DNA from 2 places in the Bacillus sp. H1a genome. Region 2 is predicted to be linked to the other one. Evidence: riboswitches for the same ligand, from Rfam matches in the RefSeq annotation. Region 2 holds a riboswitch; the other holds the start of a gene.
What was found. Region 2 has a riboswitch for S-adenosylmethionine ahead of U860_RS0127695 (peptide ABC transporter substrate-binding protein). Riboswitches for the same ligand answer to the same signal wherever they lie in the genome.
Positions count from the first base shown of each region.

Region 1: linked by a shared signal. The riboswitch ahead of metK (methionine adenosyltransferase) and the one ahead of U860_RS0127695 (peptide ABC transporter substrate-binding protein) in region 2 are both predicted to bind S-adenosylmethionine.

Region 1 is NZ_AYMH01000027.1:92,868-98,556, reverse strand. It holds gene U860_RS0113275 (molybdenum cofactor guanylyltransferase) at 21-623, opposite strand; gene U860_RS0113270 (MogA/MoaB family molybdenum cofactor biosynthesis protein) at 620-1,129, opposite strand; gene U860_RS0113265 (hypothetical protein) at 1,393-1,572, shown strand; gene U860_RS0113260 (hypothetical protein) at 1,579-1,758, shown strand; gene metK (methionine adenosyltransferase) at 1,802-3,001, opposite strand; SAM riboswitch class I at 3,171-3,293, opposite strand; gene pckA (phosphoenolpyruvate carboxykinase (ATP)) at 3,523-5,109, shown strand; gene U860_RS0113245 (ATP synthase subunit I) at 5,624-5,689, opposite strand, start outside.
Region 2 is NZ_AYMH01000073.1:26,089-31,777, forward strand. It holds partial or broken gene U860_RS36110 (hypothetical protein) at 45-306, shown strand; partial or broken gene U860_RS34405 (peptide ABC transporter substrate-binding protein) at 353-553, opposite strand; gene U860_RS0127695 (peptide ABC transporter substrate-binding protein) at 558-2,198, opposite strand; SAM riboswitch class I at 2,333-2,437, opposite strand; gene U860_RS0127700 (aldo/keto reductase) at 2,588-3,421, opposite strand; gene proC (pyrroline-5-carboxylate reductase) at 3,423-4,226, opposite strand; partial or broken gene pnuC (nicotinamide riboside transporter PnuC) at 4,307-4,501, shown strand; gene U860_RS0127710 (GRP family sugar transporter) at 4,568-5,419, opposite strand.

The sequences.
Region 1 (5,689 bases), on a different contig from region 2:
TCTGTATATCAAAAAACCTTTCATTCATTTGAAAGGTCTTTTTGAGCCTGTACATATTCTTCTTTCGTATTCACATTTATAAACCAATACGAATTCGCTTGCACATCTTCTCCGGTAACATATTTCACATTACATTGTGATAAAAGCTGTCCCATACTTCTTTTTTCTTCCTGAAGCAGTTTATCAATTTTCCCTTTAACTCGTTTATGATACGCTGCCAATAGCGGCTGTTTTCTACCTTCAATTATAGGAACGATCGCATCATACTCATCGCTCGTTTGCTCTATTAAAATTGCAAACCATTCTTTTGAAACATTCGGCGCGTCACAAGGCATTATGATATACCAGTCTGAATCTATGTATTCCATTCCTGATACAATTCCAGCAAGCGGCCCGTTCCCTTTATAGTGCGGAATGTCTTCTATAACAGGAACTTGTATTAATTGCTCCAATCGCTCTTTTATATCAACATGACTAATGACTACAATTTCTTGCAAAGTACTTTCCATTACTTTCACAATATGCTCAACAAAAGTAGTCCCTTTCCAAATCGCTAACGCTTTCGGTTCTCCGAATCTACTCGACATGCCTCCTGCTAATACAATTCCAGTACACCTTTTCATTGGCGGCGCAGCTCAAATGTAATATGACCTAATTCAGGCAAAATCAATTTATTCATCGCAAGACGGACAGCTCCGCTAGACCCTGGCATCGAAAAGACTACTTTACGCCCGATTGTACCGCCAATTGCTCTACTTAACATCGCACTACTTCCGATATCTTCTAAGTAACTAATCATGCGGAACAGCTCACCAAATCCAACAATCTCTTTATCCAATAACGCTGACACTGCCTCAATCGTTACATCACGCTTCGTAATACCAGTACCGCCATTCGTTAGCACAACATCAACATCTTCTTGATGATAACCAGCTAACACAGCCTGCTGAATACTTTCTTTATCATCTTTCACAATTTCATAAGCAGTCACTTTATGTCCCGCTTCTATTAATAATGCATGTAATAATTGTCCGCTCTTATCAGTCTCTTCCGTACGCGTATCAGAAATCGTAACAATTTTGCAGCGTACCTCTTTTGGTGCTTGTTTTTTATGTTCAATTGCGCTCATTTTGTATCCTTCCTTCCTTAAAGACTTTTCTTCATTTTATCATACATACCTTTACACAATTATGTATGAAGCCACTGATACGTCATGATACAATATAAGTATATACAACCATAAAAAGGAAATGAGAGATTATACTGTCTATCCCATGTCTTATACTCCTAGCTCTCGCATCATTAACTACTATTTAATGCTCCTTATCTTTTTTACATAGTAAATTTCATTTTAAAACTTACATTAAAAAATAATTTGGAGGTTCACACATTATGGAACTTTATAAAAAATTAACAACAACATTTATTCTCTTATTTATCGCTTCCATCACTGTCGGATTTTCCTTGAAAGGTGCAATCCCATACGCTACATTAATGAGCACTATTTTCGCAACACTCTTTTTACTATGTAGTGCATTTTGCGCGGGCAAAGCACGTCAAATGAAAGGGTGATCTCGCATGTTTCATAAAAAGCCAACCGTTTGTCAATCATGCAAAAAAGAAATACAAACGTATGAAAAAGCATGGGTTCATATACCATTTCCGGCAAATGGAATGACAAATATGAAAAAGTATATTGAACTAGACGGTGAAGTGTATTGTAGTTCATGCATTCAAGTGGTAAATGAAACCAAATAAAAAAAGCTTTGCGCTCACACCGCGCAAAGCTTTTTTTCATATATTATAGACTAGCTTGCTCTTTTAAAGCAGCTGCTTTGTCTGTACGTTCCCATGATAAATCTACATCAGTACGTCCGAAGTGTCCGTAAGCTGCTGTTTGTTTGTAAATCGGGCGACGTAAGTCTAGCATTTTAATAATACCAGCTGGGCGAAGATCGAAGTTGTTACGAACTAGTTCTACTAATACATCTTCAGATACTTTACCAGTGCCGAATGTATCAACTGAAATTGATACTGGTTGCGCTACGCCAATTGCGTATGCAAGTTGTACTTCCGCTTTATCAGCAAGACCAGCTGCTACGATATTTTTCGCAACATAACGAGCTGCATATGCTGCTGAACGGTCAACTTTCGTTGCATCTTTACCAGAGAATGCACCGCCACCGTGGCGAGCGTATCCACCGTAAGTATCAACGATGATTTTACGTCCTGTTAAACCAGCATCACCTTGTGGTCCACCGATTACGAAGCGACCAGTTGGGTTAATGAAGAATTTCGTTTCTCCATCCATTAATTCTGCTGGAACTACAGCTTTAATTACGTGCTCTTTTAAATCGCGATCGATTTCTTCCCATGTAACATCTGGATGATGCTGTGTAGAAATTACAATTGTATCTACACGTACAGGTTTACCATTTTCATCATACTCAACTGTAACTTGCGTTTTTCCATCTGGACGTAAGTATGATAATGTGTCATCTTTACGTACTTCAGTTAAACGACGAGCTAATTTGTGAGCAAGCGAGATTGGAAGTGGCATTAATTCTTGTGTTTCATTACATGCGAAACCAAACATTAAACCTTGGTCTCCTGCACCAATTGCCTCAATCTCAGCGTCAGTCATTTGACCTTCGCGTGCTTCTAGCGCTTGGTCAACACCCATAGCGATGTCAGCAGATTGCTCATCGATAGATGTTAAAACAGCACAAGTTTCTGCATCGAATCCGTATTTTGCACGTGTGTAACCAATGCCTTGAATTGTTTCACGAACGATTTTCGGAATATCTACGTAAGTAGAAGTCGTAATTTCCCCCGCTACCAATACTAAACCAGTTGTTACAGTTGTTTCACAAGCCACACGTGCATTTGCGTCTTTTGATAAGATCGCATCTAAAATTGAATCAGAAATTTGGTCACAAATTTTATCTGGATGTCCTTCAGTTACAGACTCAGATGTGAACAGATGACGTTTTTTTGTCATGTGGTAAACCTCCCTACAGTAATTGTATATATTGTACGGAACTCATCCTTAATTTGCCACAAACTGCGACATACATTTATTCTCCCACACAAGCATACAGAAAAACCTTTCCTACTTAACATAGAGGAAAGGTTTAATTTGCTACTTGCATACTGCTTTTTGCCCTTTGCTCTTATCGTTCGAGACCATTAGCCTCGCACAGGTTTTAGCACCTATTCACTTGTTATTTACCATCACAAGTGAGGTTGCTGGGCTTCATCGGGCCTGTCCCTCCGCCAGCTCGGGATAAGAGAGTATCCGTCCCAACCTATACTAAAGAAATGATATTCATTTGTCAATTATTATTCACATTTTCCTGAAAGTTTTTCTCAATAAGCATAGAAAGAAATATTAATAAGGAAATAATGCATTCACACAAACAAAAACAAATAAATAGTATACATTATTTATATGATTGTGTTATACTCTTGATGGGGATTACGAGAAATATTTCATTAAATGAAAAGGATGGTATATAAATTATGAGTACTGTGAATGTCCAAATTGGTTTACATGAATTATTGAACGGAAGCAATGCACAGATTCAACTAAGTGTTCCGCAATTAGTGGAAAAAGTATTAATGCGAAATGAAGGGAAATTAACTTCTACTGGTGCCGTTTCTGCTTCAACAGGAAAATATACAGGACGTTCTCCTAAAGATAAATTTATTGTGAAAGAAGCATCGGTTGCTGACAAAATTGCTTGGGGAGCTGTGAATCAACCGATTTCTGAAGAACATTTTAATAAATTATATACTAAAGTTTTAGAATACTTAAAAGAAAAAGAAGAGTTATTCGTATTCAAAGGATTTGCAGGCGCTGATCGCAACTATCGTCTACCAATTCAAGTTGTTAACGAATACGCATGGCATAATTTATTCGTGCATCAATTATTTATCCGTCCAACTGAAGAAGAATTAACAACTCACGAATCGGAGTTCACAATTGTTTCTGCACCAAACTTTAAAGCTGATCCAGCAGTTGACGGTACAAATTCTGAAGCATTCATCATGGTTTCATTCGAAAAACGTATCGTACTAATCGGTGGTACAGAATACGCTGGAGAAATGAAAAAATCAATCTTCTCTATTATGAACTTCTTACTTCCAGAACAAGACATTCTGTCTATGCATTGCTCTGCAAACGTAGGCGAAGAAGGCGACGTGGCACTATTCTTCGGTTTATCTGGAACAGGTAAAACAACATTATCTGCTGATCCAAACCGTAAATTAATCGGTGATGATGAGCACGGTTGGTCTGATAACGGTGTATTCAATATTGAAGGCGGTTGCTACGCAAAATGTGTAAACCTTTCTCATGAGAAAGAACCACAAATCTTCGATGCAATCAAATTCGGTTCAGTTTTAGAAAACGTTGTCATTAATGACCAAACACGTATCGCAGACTATAACGATACTACTTTAACAGAAAATACACGTGCTGCATACCCTATGCATGCGATTGACAATATCGTACTGCCAAGTGTTGCAGGACATCCAAATACAATTATTTTCTTAACTGCTGACGCATCTGGCGTATTGCCTCCAATCAGTAAGTTATCAAAAGAACAAGCTATGTATCATTTCTTAAGCGGTTATACTAGTAAACTAGCAGGAACAGAGCGCGGCGTTACATCTCCGCAAGCTACATTCTCAACTTGCTTCGGTTCACCGTTCTTACCGCTTGATGCATCTCGCTATGCTGAAATGCTTGGTGAAAAAATCGAGAAACATGATGCAAAAGTATTCTTAGTAAACACTGGCTGGACTGGTGGCGAATACGGCGTTGGTAAACGCATGAACTTAGGTTACACTCGTGCAATGATTCAAGCAGCACTAAGCGGTGAACTTGCGAAAGCAGAAACTGCAAAACACGACATCTTCGGTCTAGAAGTACCTCGTCACGTTCCAGGTGTACCTGACGAAGTATTAATGCCTGAGCAAACTTGGGCTGATAAAGCTGCTTACAAAGCGAAAGCAATTGAGCTTGCGAACGAGTTTAAAGCAAACTTCAAAAAATTCGATAGCGTTTCTGAAGATATTATTAACTTAGGCGGTCCAATCGCTTAAATTTAACTTTTCTGTTGAATAACCCTTTACTCATATGAATAAGTATTGTGTAATCACAAAGTTTCGCGTACTCACCGACAAAACCCAATGCGGCTTAACGGTTACACATACTTACATAAAAAAGAAGCTTACGTTTTTCACGTAGGCTTCTTTCTATATATTCTTCAATTTATCCACATACAAATCACGACTTCGAAAACATAAACTGAGTTCCCACTCACTTACGCCTTCTGTTTTCACACCGCATGGGGCAAAAAAAGGCTCTGACCGCTTCTATCCATCGCTAGATCCTCTATTCCACCTGAAAAGGTTCCAAACCCAGTTTTCAATTTACATACTTGGATTTTCTCACATACAAATCAAGGCTTCGAAAATATAAACAGATTTCTCGCTCACTTACTCTTTCTGTTCTCACGCGGCATGAGGCAAAAAAAGGCTCTGACCGCTTCTATCCATCGCTAGATCCTCTATTCCATCTAAAAAGAAGCTTTTTTAGCTTTTTTAGCTTTTTTATCTATTTCGTTAATTCTTTTTCATCTTTCATACTATAGTAGCCTAAATTAATAACAATTAAAAAATA
Region 2 (5,689 bases):
ATGTTTATATTTATTATGAGTTTTAGTTCAGTACAAAAAGAGAGCTGACAATAGTCCTTTTTGTCTTCTTATCATTAAAACAAATACTTATCACTGTATTCGGAAATACAGGTATACTCTCCGGGATTATTTCCCGTAACATACGCAGCAAATGGTTATTATACAATAATATTCGACGGAGTTAGTTTAGAGAAAAATATTATTTCATTATTGTTTATTATTTTAGTTACACAACTGGTAGCAGTAATTGTTATATGTATAAAAGGTATAGTAAAGGGAAGAAGTTCTGTAGTTAAAGAAGTATAGAGTAAAAAAGGTATCCTTCATGTGGATACCTTTTTACTGGGTTTTATTATTTTGCAACTTCTGTCCATTTGTAGTTAAACTCACCGCCGAAGTCAGTTGTTACAAGTCCTTTAATAAATCCGCGTTGTAGGTAAGAACGACCTTGTTGATATAAAGGAGCAACAGCACCATCTTGTAATAAGATTTTTTCAGCTTGCTTCATTGCTTCCCAGCGAGTTTTTTCATCACCGGCTAAATCTGTTTCTATGAATTTATTTTTCGATTTTTGCCCACTTGAAGTTTAACTGGCCTGCAAAGTCAACTTGCACAATTCCTTTTACATAAGAACGTTCAAGATAAGATTCTCCTTTTTGATAGAGAGGAGCGATAACAGAGTCTTTAAATAATATTTTCTCTGATGCTAGTAATGCTTCAAAGCGGGCTTTTTCATCACCAGCTAAAGTAGTTTTGACTTTCTCAATTGTGTCATCAAACTCTTTATTAGAGTAATGATCTAAATTGTAAGGATTATTTGTTGTAAATAGTTCAAGGAATGTAATTGGATCAGCAAAGTCAGGGCTCCAACCGTCAATTCCAATTTCATATTCACCTTTCAATAATAATGAAACCTGCTGCTTACGCGGCTGAGGTTTTATATTAATCGTTAAGCCATCTAGGTTTTTTTCTAATTGTCCTTTTAAAAATTCCCCTGTTTTCTTCTCAAGGTCACCATCACTTGTTAATAGTTCTAATGTTATTTTTTCAGATCCAAGTTCTTGTTTTGCCTTTTTCCATAATTCTTGTGCAGATTTTGTATCGATTTTTGTTAAATCGCCGTTTGCAGCACGGAAGTCTGTTCCATCGGGACCTTTTGCAAAATTTTTCGGAATGAGACTATAAGCTGGTATAGAGCCATCATTTAATAACGTATTTACAAAGGATTTCCGATCAATTGTTTGAGCAATTGCTTGACGTGCAGAGACGTTTTGAAGTACTTTGTTTTGTTGATTCATACGTAAAAATTGTACACCTACGTTTGGACGTTCTTTAAAGTTTCCATCCTTTTTATACTTATCAACGAAATCAGATGTTAATTTTATGCGGTCTAATTGTTTCGATTCGAATAAATTTACTTCCGTTGATTTTTCTTTCACAACGTTGAAATTGATTTCTTCGAGTTTGACATTATCTTTATCCCAATAAGTAGGGTTTTTCTTAAATTTAAAGCTTTGTTCATGCTTCCAATCGCTTAGTGTAAAAGCTCCGTTGTACAAGATGTTATTATCTTCTAAAGCATACTTATCACCTTGTGATTTAAAGAATTCCTCGTTGATTGGTAGAAATGTTGGGAACGCCGTTAAGCTAATAAAGTATGGAACAGGACGCTCTAATTCTACTTCAAATGTATGGTCATCAACTGCTTTTACACCAAGTTGATCGGCTGGAAGCTCTTTGCTGTTAATTTTTTTAGCGTTTTTAATATCAAAGAATAAAAAAGCATATTCAGAGGCTGTTGCTGGATCGACAGCTCTTTGCCAAGCGAAGACAAAATCTTTCGCTGTTACAGGTGTGCCGTTCGACCATTTTGAATCTCGTAAATGGAATGTGTATTTCGTTTTATCACCACTTACTTCATGAGATTTTGCAACACCAGGAACAGGTTTATTACCTTCACCAAGATTATATAAACCTTCAAATACGTTTCTCATTACTTGACCAGAATCAGTATCAGTAGCACGAGCCGTATCCATTGTTCGAATCTCGGTAGGGGAAGATAAGTTTAAAACTTGCTTACTAGGTGCCTCATCTTTTGCATTTGCTCCGCTCGCTTCGTTTTTATAACTACCGCAACCAGTTAATAAAATACTTACTCCTACAACTGATGCAATACCGGGTACAAACTTCTTTTTCATTTGATTTTCCTCCTAAATAATTAATAAGATTGGATGATGATGAGGGAATGAAAAATAAAAAATCCCTCTTTTCGTATTGAGAAAGAGGGATTTTTACGTACAAGTTATGCACCCGTATATAAACGAAGTCCCTCATTCTATCTTTCAAGCATAAAGCTTGCAGGAAGTGGCACAGTATTCAAAATGAACCTGTTGCCGAGGTTTCAAAGGGCCAGTCCCTCCACCTCTCTTGATACAATGAGTAAACAAATTGACTATATTCATTTTTTTGTTTCTTTGATAATTCAAAATCTTACACCTTAGAGAATGAAGTGTCAATTGAATGTAAAATAGTTTAAATTTTCAGTTTTTAAAAAAGAACCACTGCATATGTACAGTGGTTCTCCTATTTAGAAGTTAAAGTTATCTGGGTCTGGACCAACGCGATGATTTTCGTTTAAAGCTTGAATTGCCTTCATATCATCAGTGCTTAATTCGAAATCGAAGATATTCGCATTTTCAATAATACGGTGTTCTTTAATAGACTTAGGAATTGTTACAACTGCATTTTGTAGATCCCAACGTAAAATCACTTGTGCAGTTGATTTGTTATATTTTGCAGCAATTTCTTGTAATGTTGGATTATCCAGTAGTTGTCCCTGCATTAATGGTGACCAAGCTTCAAGCTGAATACCATGCTCTTTACAGAAAGTATGCAATTCTTCTTGCGCTAAACGTGGATGGTATTCTACTTGGTTAACCATTGGCTTAATTTCTGCAATTTCAAATACGTCTTGCAGGTGGTGAATATGGAAATTACTCACACCGATAGCACGAACACGACCATCTTTATAAAGCTTCTCTAAAGCTTTCCATGATTCAGTGTACTTTCCTTTTACAGGCCAATGTACTAAGTATAAATCTAAATATTCTAGACCTAATTTTTCTAATGTAGTTTCAAATGCTTGTAATGTTGACTCGTAACCTTGATCACTATTCCACACTTTTGAAGTGATGAATAGTTCTTCACGAGGGATGCCAGATTCGCGAATTGCTTGACCAACGCCTTCTTCATTTTTATATATCGCAGCAGTATCGATGCTACGGTATCCATTTTTTATAGCTGCTTTTACAGAATTAATTACTTCTGTACCGTCTTCTACTTTAAAAACACCTAAACCGAACCAAGGCATTTTCACGCCATTATGTAATGTTGTGTAGTCGTTTAAACTTATTAAAGTCATATTAATTCCCCCTAGCTTTTTTATTGGTTGCTTCAATTGCTTGTTGAATGACCTCTGAAAAATTATTTTCATATAGAACTTTTAAGCCTTCGGCGGTTGAACCTCCAGGTGTTGTTACTTGTTCGCGGAGCACAGCTGGATCCTGATTTTGCTGGAGCATAGCGGCAGAGCCAGCAATCATTTGAATGACAAGGTGTTTCGCTGTTTCCTCATCAATTCCATAGCTTTTCGTTGCTTCAATTAACCCTTCAGCAAAGTGGTAGAGAAAAGCAGGTGCACTACCAGTAACTGCGGTAAGTTGGTGAACTTCCTCTTCGGTACAAGATTGCGAGGTACCGATGCCTTTTAAAAGAAGTTGTAACGTTTCTTGATGTGTTTCATCTACGGAATGTCCCGTCGTATATAAGGAGATAGACTTTCCAATTTCAGCAGCTGTATTTGGCATAATCCAGGCAACAGGTGTCCCTTGAGGAAGTCTTTCTTCTAGGTAAGATGGTCCGATTCCAGCAGCAACTGTTACGACAAATTGGTCGGTTAGAAGAGGAAATAACTCCTTTAATAACTGTTCATGTGCAGCAGGCGGCATTGCTAAAACAATTGTATCTACAGATTTAATATGCTGCTTCCAATCCGTTGTAATCGATATATCATATTGAGTTTGTAATTGCGTTAGTTTTTCTACATTGCTTCGGTTGGAAACGATAATTTCTTCGATGTATTCTTTACTAGTTTTGAGTAATCCGGAAAATATAGCCTCTGCCATACGGCCGGCACCAATAAATAAAATTCGATGTTTATTAGGCATATCCTTTATTCCTTTCTAATGAGAAAATGTTATAAAAAACGATACCATTTTTAAGAGCTTCTTGTAAAAAGAAAAGGCTTTTGCTAAGCCGAAAAATCTTAGAAAATTGGCATTTATGGATTTTGTATAACATAGTTAGCATTGTGATTTATATTTCAACTGGCTTATACGTCATGCTAATATTATCTGTTATTAATCTGTTTTTATGTATTGATGGCTTGCTAGAATGGAAGAGAAACTATAAAAAACAAAATCATATAAATAATTATATTTAAAAAATAATTGCAATAAAAAACCCCCTGAAGCATATACGCTTCAGGGGGTTTAAATATAGTATAAATTTATGATTTCGTCATACCAAGTAATACGGCGCCGCCGATAATTAAAACACTACCTAGTGCAATAAAGATCAATTGACGTTTTGTTTTCTTTTCACCTAAGAAGACAATTGCACCAAATGTTGAGATAACGATTCCAGTTTGAGATAATGGGAAGCTTGTTGCTACTCCGACACGTGGTAGTGAAAGAAGTAAGAATAAGTTTCCTGTTCCCCATAGTAAACCAGATAAAGCATTACGAATTGCGTATTTGTTAAATGGTTTATGTTTAGATGTCAGTACAACTGCACCAACAAACATACCAACTGCCTGTGGTAAAATAGCAGACCAACCATCAATGTTATACCAACGAATAATAATTACATATACAAGATAGCCGAAAGTAGAAACAATTAAAGTAAGAAGTCCCTTTTTCAATTGTCCTGGTGGCTGTGCATTTTCTTTATCATCTAGTGATGTGAATACAACACCAACTACGATTAATAGGATTGCAATCGTTCCCAGAACAATCGTTGTAGTAGTAGTCCACTCACGAAAAGCGATAACTCCAAAGATAGAAGTTGCAACAAGTTGCATACCAGTGGAAATAGTTACAGTAGTTGAAACACCTAGTTTTTCAACTGTTTTTAATTGGTTTACTTGTCCTAAAGCCCAGAATAAACCTGAAATAAAACCAACAATCAAGATTGTCATTGTTAAAGCTGGTTGAGTAAATACATACATAATTGTTGCGAAGAATAGAGCACCGATTGTCATACCTACCGTTTGGCTATATGCACCACCGCCCATTTTTACGCTTACTAATAAGATGTTTCCCCATGCGATTGCAGGAAGAAGCGCTAATAAAATGTCCATTACAAGACTCCCTTCGGTTTTCTATACCAATATAATTACATATCGTTCTAACGATCGGTAATGCCCCACTAATAGAGTAGAAGATTACCGATCGCTAAAACAGGATGAAGAACTTACGATATAAATGCGTTTTCATTTCTTCATTTTTTGAAACACCTCCATATAATAACAGGAAATTGACTATTTTAGAAAGTAAATTCAAATAGAATGTATATTTTAATAAAAAATAAGATTCAGTTATTTTATAGCGATATATTTTATTTCTTAGGA